DNA from 3 places in the Sandaracinus amylolyticus genome. Region 3 is predicted to be linked to each of the others. Evidence: riboswitches for the same ligand, from Rfam matches in the RefSeq annotation. Region 3 holds a riboswitch; each other region holds the start of a gene.
What was found. Region 3 has a riboswitch for cobalamin ahead of DB32_RS29105 (LIC_13355 family lipoprotein). Riboswitches for the same ligand answer to the same signal wherever they lie in the genome.

Region 1 (2,257 bases), 5.2 Mb from region 3:
CCATCCAGTCACGTGCAGAGTCGACGCCATGAGCAACGTGTACCCGGCCTCCGACGCGACGCGGATCAAGCGACACCCCGAGCGCGGGAGCTACGACCGCGACGTCGTGCACGCGATCCTCGACGAAGCGTTGATCTGCCATCTCGCGTGCTCGACCGGGCAGCACGTGATCGCGATGCCGACCGCCTTCGCCCGCGCGGGAGAGACGATCTACGTGCACGGCGCGATCGCGAATCGCTCGCTCGATGGACTGCTCGGCGGCGCGCCGTTCTCGATCACGGTGACGCTGCTCGACGGGCTGGTGCTCGCGCGCAGCGCGTTCCACCACTCGATGAACTATCGCTCGGTCGTGCTCACCGGGAAGGCGCGTCTCGTCGAAGGCCGTGACGAGAAGGGCGAGGCGATGACGCTGCTCGTCGACCGCATGGCGCGCGGGCGCAGTCGCGAGACGCGCGCGCCGTACGACTGGGAGCTCGATGCGACGAAGGTGATCGCCGTGGAGATCGAGCACGCGTCGGCGAAGATCCGCAGCGGCGGTCCGATCGACGATGCCGACGACATGAAGGAGCCGTGCTGGGCCGGCGTGGTGCCGCTCCGCCTCGTCGCGAGCGATCCGGAGCCCGAGGCCGACAGCACGACGCGGCCGACGCCGGACGTGCCCGCGCAGCTCCGCTGATCGCATTCGTCGGAGTGGCGTCGCCACCACTCGACGTCGCGCGTCGCGCGAGGCTCGCAGCGCGCGCTCGGATTTGACATCGCACCTCCGCTCGCTCAGGGTCCGGCCCGCCAGCGGTGCGATCGGAGTGACCGATCGCCCCGAGGGAACCCGGTGAGAATCCGGGGCTGCCCCGCAGCGGTGTGCAGGAACGACCGTCGCGACGACCACTGCGCGTTCTCCATCGCGAGGCGCGCGGGAAGGCGCGACCAGTAGGTGGGCCGATCCCGGCCCGCGCCTGCGAGCCCGAAGACCTGCCGTTGGTGTCGTGCGGTCGATCGCACGGCGTGCCTCGGGCCTCGAGGGAAGGCCCGCGCACCGGCGGCGTGCGCTCGCGCGTCGCCGCGGAGGTCGCGTGGCGTTCGTGCGTCTCGTGCTCGCGTGGTGGCTCGTCGGGTCGGTCGTGTCGTGCGCGCTGGCGCGCGCGCAGGACGGCGGCGATGCGACGTTCCGCGCGCGTGCCGAGGTCGAGCGGCCGATCGCGTCACGCACGCCGCTCGATCCCACGGCGTCGAGCACGCGGGTGGAGATCGACACGACGCGCGTGGAGTCGATGCGCGACGTGCTCGCGCGGGTGCCCGGCGCGCGTGCGCTCGGGACCGGGGCGTTCGGTCAGCCGCTCGGGCTGAGCCTGCGCGGCGCGGACGTCGCGCACTCGACGGTGATGCTCGGTGATCTCCCGCTCACCGGGCCCGATCTCGGGGCGTTCGATCTGGGCGCGATCGACCTCGGCTCGATCGCGGCGATCGAGGTCTATCGCGGCGGCGCGCCGGCGATGCTCGGCGAGGGCGCGATCGGCGGCGTGATCCGGCTCGTGCCCTCGCGCGCCGAGGGCCGTCGCGCGGGCGCATCGGTCTCGTACGGATCGTTCGACACCGGGATCGCGCGGGCGTGGGGCGCGGTGCGCGGTGACGGGCTCTCGTCGCTCGTCGCGCTCTCGTTCGACGCCGCCGACAACGATCATCCCTTCGTCGACGACGGCGGCACGCGGCTCGATCCGACCGACGATCGCGAGCGCGCGCGCCGCAACGCGGGCACGCGCGGCGCGAGCGGCCTGCTCCACCTCGAGGTGCCGCTCGACGTCGGCGAGCTCGAGGCGGTGATGCTCTGGGTGAGCCGCGCCTCGGGCGTGCCCGGCGCGGGATCGCAGCTCGCGAGCGAAGCGCGGCGCGCGACCGATCGTTACGCGGGCAGCGTCGCGTATCGGCTCGGAGGACCGTCGCTCTCGCTCGAGGTGATGGGCGGCGGTTGGTACGGGCGCGCGGCGTTCCTCGATCGCCTCAACGAGCTCGGCACCGGACAGCACGCGAGCGACGATCGGCAGCTCCGCGCGTTCGGTCGCATCGCCGGGAGCTGGTCACCGGTGCGCGAGCTCGCAGTGCGCGCCCTGCTCACCGCGCGTCACGATCGGCTCGAGCCCGACGATCCGCTGGTGCGCACGTCGCTCGGCGCGTCGCATCGCGACGGGCTCGTCGCGGTGCTCGAGGGGGCGATCGATCCGCGCATCGATCACCTGCGCATCGCGCTGCGGCCCTCGGTGCG
Region 2 (2,257 bases), 2.9 Mb from region 3:
TGGCTCGAGGGCTACGACCCGAGCTGGACGCCGAACACGACCGACGCCGGCGGTCGTCGTTATCGCTACGGGCATCAGCCCAACGTCGCGTGGTGGAACCTGCAGCGGCTCGCGCGCGCGCTGGTGCCGCTGGTGGGCGACGACGTGGCGATCCTCGAGCGCGCGCTGATGACGTACGGCGAGACGCTCGAGGCGCGCGAGGCCGAGATGATCGCGAAGAAGCTCGGTCTCCGCGCGCTCGACGTGGGCCCCGCGGGCGACGACGTCCCGATGGTGCAGGAGCTCTACGAGCTGCTCGAGGCGTTCGAGACCGACATGACGATCTTCTTCCGGCGCCTCGCGGACGTGCCCAGCGATCCCGGCGACGTGACCGATGCCGCGCTGATCGCGCCGCTCGAAGACGCGTTCTACGGAGAGCCGCCCGAGGATCATCGACATCGCGTCGCGACGTGGCTGCGTCGATATGCGGAGCGCGTGCGCGCCGACGGAACGAACGATGTGGAGCGCCGCGCGAAGATGAACGCGGTCAATCCGAAGTACGTCTGTCGCAACTACCTCGCTCAGCTCGCGATCGACGACGCGGAGAAGGGCGATCCCGGCAAGGTGCTCGCGCTGCTCGACGTGCTGCGACGTCCCTACGACGACCAGCCGGGCAAGGACGAGTACGCGATGAAGCGGCCCGAGTGGGCGCGCCATCGCGTCGGGTGCTCGATGCTCTCCTGCAGCTCGTAGCGACGGCGCAGCTCGTAGCAGCCGTGAGCCACTAGCCATAGTGGCTCTCGCGCGCTGAGCACCACCACATATTGCTTGACGACGTAGCGTCACGTCGCCTATGGTCGCCCTCGTGCTGGTGCCCGGGCGTTCGCTCGGGCGAACAGGGAACCTGGTGTGAATCCAGGGCTGCCCCGCAGCGGTCAGCGAGAACGAACGCCGTGACGGCGCACTGGTCTCCACTCCTCTTTCGAGAGGAGGCGGGATTGGGAAGCGACGGCCAGTAGGAATCGTGTCCTCGGACGCGAAGCGCTCGTGAGCCCGAAGACCTGCCAGCGCCCGAGTGCGGGGAGACATCCGTCACTCGGTCCGACCTGGGGCCTCGTGGGAGGGCCGACTGGCGATGTCGAGCGTGTGCGCTCGATCTCTCCGTCGTGCTCGCTCGCGTGGATCTCGGCCGCCCGCGGGGGCGGAGGTCGCACGTGTGTGAGCAGCGAGCTCGCACGCGTCGCGCCCTCGTCCGTCCGCACTGCGACGCACGGAGGACGACATGCAGATCGAGACGAGCGAGTCGAGCACTCGGACGACGATGCGCGTGACCAAGCGCAACGGGACACGCGAGGCGGTGGACGTCGACAAGATCGTGCGCGCCGTGCGGCGCTGCGCCGGGGGGCTCGACGACGTCGACCCGATGCGCGTCGCGACGCGCACCATCGGCGGGCTCTACGACGGCGCGACGACGCGGGAGCTCGATCAGCTCTCGATCCACACCGCGGCCGCGCTGATCGCGGAAGAGCCGCAGTACGCGAAGCTCGCGGCGCGCCTGCTCGCGTCGTACGTCGACAAGGAAGTGCGCGGCCAGGAGATCCACGCGTTCTCCCAGTCGATCGCGACCGGACATCGGCTCGGCCTCGTCAATGATCGCCTGTTCGAGTCGGTCGCTCGACACGCGCGCAAACTGAACGACGCGATTCGCCCCGAGCGCGATCAGCTCTTCGAGTACTTCGGCCTCCGTACGCTCTACGATCGATATCTGCTGCGCCACCCCGAGGCGCGCCTCGTCGTCGAGACGCCGCAGCAGTTCTTCCTGCGGGTCGCGACCGCGCTCTCCGACTCGGTGAGTGACGCGCTGGAGCTCTACGAGCGCTTCTCGACGCTCTCGTATCTCCCGAGCTCGCCCACGCTCTTCAATTCGGGCACTCGCTACGAGCAGCTCTCGAGCTGCTTCCTCCTCGACTCGCCGGAGGACGATCTCGGCAGCATCTATCGACGTTATGCCGACGTCGCGATGCTCTCGAAGTTCTCGGGCGGGATCGGCCTCGCCTACCACCGAGTGCGCGCGCGCGGCTCGCTGATCCGCAGCACGAACGGGCACTCCAATGGCATCGTGCCGTGGCTCAAGACGCTCGATGCGAGCGTCGCCGCGGTCAATCAGGGCGGAAAGCGCAAGGGCGCGTGCTGCGTCTACCTCGAGCCGTGGCACGCCGACGTCGAGGAGTTCCTCGAGCTGCGCGACAACACCGGCGACGAAGCGCGGCGCACGCAC
Region 3 (2,257 bases):
ACGCGACGTCGATAGGAGACTGGCACTTCGGCGTGTCGCAGCCCGCGTCGCGCCGCTTTGATCTGCATCTCGACCGTCCAGCCGTAGTCGGGATCGCCCATGTCGAGCTTCTGCAGCGCGCTCCAGCGAATCGCGCGGAACGGACCGAGATCGGTGTAGCGCGCGCCGTAGAGCAGACGCAGCGCGACGCACGCGACGGCGTTGCCCGCGATCTGCTGCGGCGTGAGCGAGCCGCGCTCGCGCCGTCCGAGCACGCGCGAGCCGATCACGAGGTCGGCGCCGCTCGAGATCGCCTCGAGCAGGCGTGTGATCTCGCTCGGATGATCGCTGCGATCGCCATCGAGGAACACGACCACGTCGGGCGGCTCCGACGCGATCTCGGCGAGCGCGCGCAGGCACGCCGAGCCGTATCCGCGCCGCGGCTCGTGCACCACGATCGCGCCGCCTTCGCGCGCGATATCGGCGGTGCGATCGCGCGAGCCGTTGTCGCACACGACGACGCGCCTCACGACGTCGCGTGGGATCTCCGCGAGCACCAGCGGCAGCGCACGCTCTTCGTCGAGCGCGGGAATGACGACGTCGACGATCATCGCGCGCACCGTAGCGCACGCCCGGTTGACGCGCGTCGCCTCGCTGGCCACGCTCGGCGCTGCTTTCGGTGCGGGCGTCGCGAACGCTCGCCTCGAGGGAAGCCGGTGCGACTCCGGCGCTGCCCCGCAGCGGTGTGCAGGAACGAACGTCGTGGCGACCACTGCGCCTGTGGGCGCGGGAAGGCACGATCAGTAGGAGGCTCCTCGAGAGCCACGCCTGCGAGCCCGAAGACCTGCCGAGAGTGCCCGCGCCCGGTGCGCGGGCGGTCCACGCGACTCGAGGGACGTCGCGCGGACACGGCCGGAACCGCGGAATGGCGGCGAGGGACTCGTGGGTCAGCAGCGAAGTGCGTGGTGCGTCGCGATCGTGTTGCTCGTCGGGTGCGGCGAAAGCGCGACGCAGGATGTCGATGCGGGGATCGTTCGCGACGATGCCGCGGCGCCGCTTCCCGACGAAGCGGTGCTCGCGGACGAGATCGTCGACGCGCCGGGCGCGACCGGCGAGGGGTTCGGCGATCCCGACAAGGCGATCAACGGCGTGCGCGGCGGCGGACCGACGCAGGGCTCGTTCGACGTGTACTCGCTCGACTACGCGACGCGCACGCACCTCGTGCTCGGCTGGAGCGGCGCGGTGATCGCCGACGGACCGGGCGCGGATCTCGTCGTCTTCGAGAACGGGTTCCGCGCCGCGGGCGCGAGCGGGAACTTCATGGACCCGATCATCGTGTCGGTGTCGCGCGACGGAGAGACGTGGGTCGATCTCCCGCACGACTACGCGGCCGAAGATCCGACGAGGTACTCGATCGCGCCGGAGGACTGGGTCGGGTTCGCGGGGATCACGCCGGTGTTGCTGAACGTCGAGACGAACGACGTGGATCCCTTCGATCCCATCGCGGCGGGCGGCGACGCGTTCGATCTCTCGTCGCTGCCCGACGAAGGCGAGGGCGCGTCGATTCGTCGCGAGGGCGCGCGCTACGTGCGGCTCGAGAGCGCGGCGATGCGCGTGAACCCCGAGACCGGACGCAACTATCCGCGCGACCCGACCAGCAACGGCTCGGACATCGACGGCGTGTACGCGCGCTACGTGGTGACGCGGTGACGCTCCCGGCGCTCGATCACGACGCCACGGCGCGTGCGCGCGATCGTCAAGCGAGCTTGACCAAACCGCGCGGCAGCCTCGGCGCGCTCGAGGACGTGGTCGCGACGATGGCGGCGATCCAAGGCCGCGTCCGGCCGCGCAGCCGACCCGCGACGGCGCTGATCGCGGCGAGCGATCACGCGGTCACGAAGCATGGCGTCTCGGCGTATCCGGCCGAGGTGACGCGCGCGATGATCGACAACCTCGCGCGGGGTGGGGCGGCGGCGAGCGTGATGTGCGCGTCGCTCGGAGTGCCGCTGGTCGTGCTCGACGTCGGTGTCGCGGCTCCGCGTGTTCCTCCGCAGCGCGACGGCCGTCGCGTGATCCGCGACGACGTCGCGGACGTGGCCCTCGGCGATCTGCGCGAGGCGCGCGCGGTGTCGCCCGATGACGCGCAGCGCGTGCGGCGTGCCGCGGTCGACGCCGTGAGCGCGATCGACGAGCTCGCGGTGCTGGTGCTCGGCGAGATCGGGATCGGCAACACGACGGCCGCAGCCGCGGTCGTGTCGGCGCTGCTCGATATCCCGGC

Region 1: linked by a shared signal. The riboswitch ahead of DB32_RS07165 (TonB-dependent receptor plug domain-containing protein) and the one ahead of DB32_RS29105 (LIC_13355 family lipoprotein) in region 3 are both predicted to bind cobalamin.
Region 2: linked by a shared signal. The riboswitch ahead of DB32_RS41260 (ribonucleoside-diphosphate reductase subunit alpha) and the one ahead of DB32_RS29105 (LIC_13355 family lipoprotein) in region 3 are both predicted to bind cobalamin.

Annotation. Positions count from the first base shown of each region.
Region 1 covers NZ_CP011125.1:1,704,249-1,706,505, forward strand. The annotation lists gene DB32_RS07160 (pyridoxamine 5'-phosphate oxidase family protein) at 29-676, shown strand; cobalamin riboswitch at 774-991, shown strand; gene DB32_RS07165 (TonB-dependent receptor plug domain-containing protein) at 1,071-2,257, shown strand, end outside.
Region 2 covers NZ_CP011125.1:9,756,492-9,758,748, reverse strand. The annotation lists gene DB32_RS41265 (protein adenylyltransferase SelO) at 1-732, shown strand, start outside; cobalamin riboswitch at 832-1,062, shown strand; gene DB32_RS41260 (ribonucleoside-diphosphate reductase subunit alpha) at 1,262-2,257, shown strand, end outside.
Region 3 covers NZ_CP011125.1:6,879,021-6,881,277, reverse strand. The annotation lists gene DB32_RS29110 (glycosyltransferase family 2 protein) at 1-590, opposite strand, end outside; cobalamin riboswitch at 651-835, shown strand; gene DB32_RS29105 (LIC_13355 family lipoprotein) at 958-1,689, shown strand; gene cobT (nicotinate-nucleotide--dimethylbenzimidazole phosphoribosyltransferase) at 1,686-2,257, shown strand, end outside.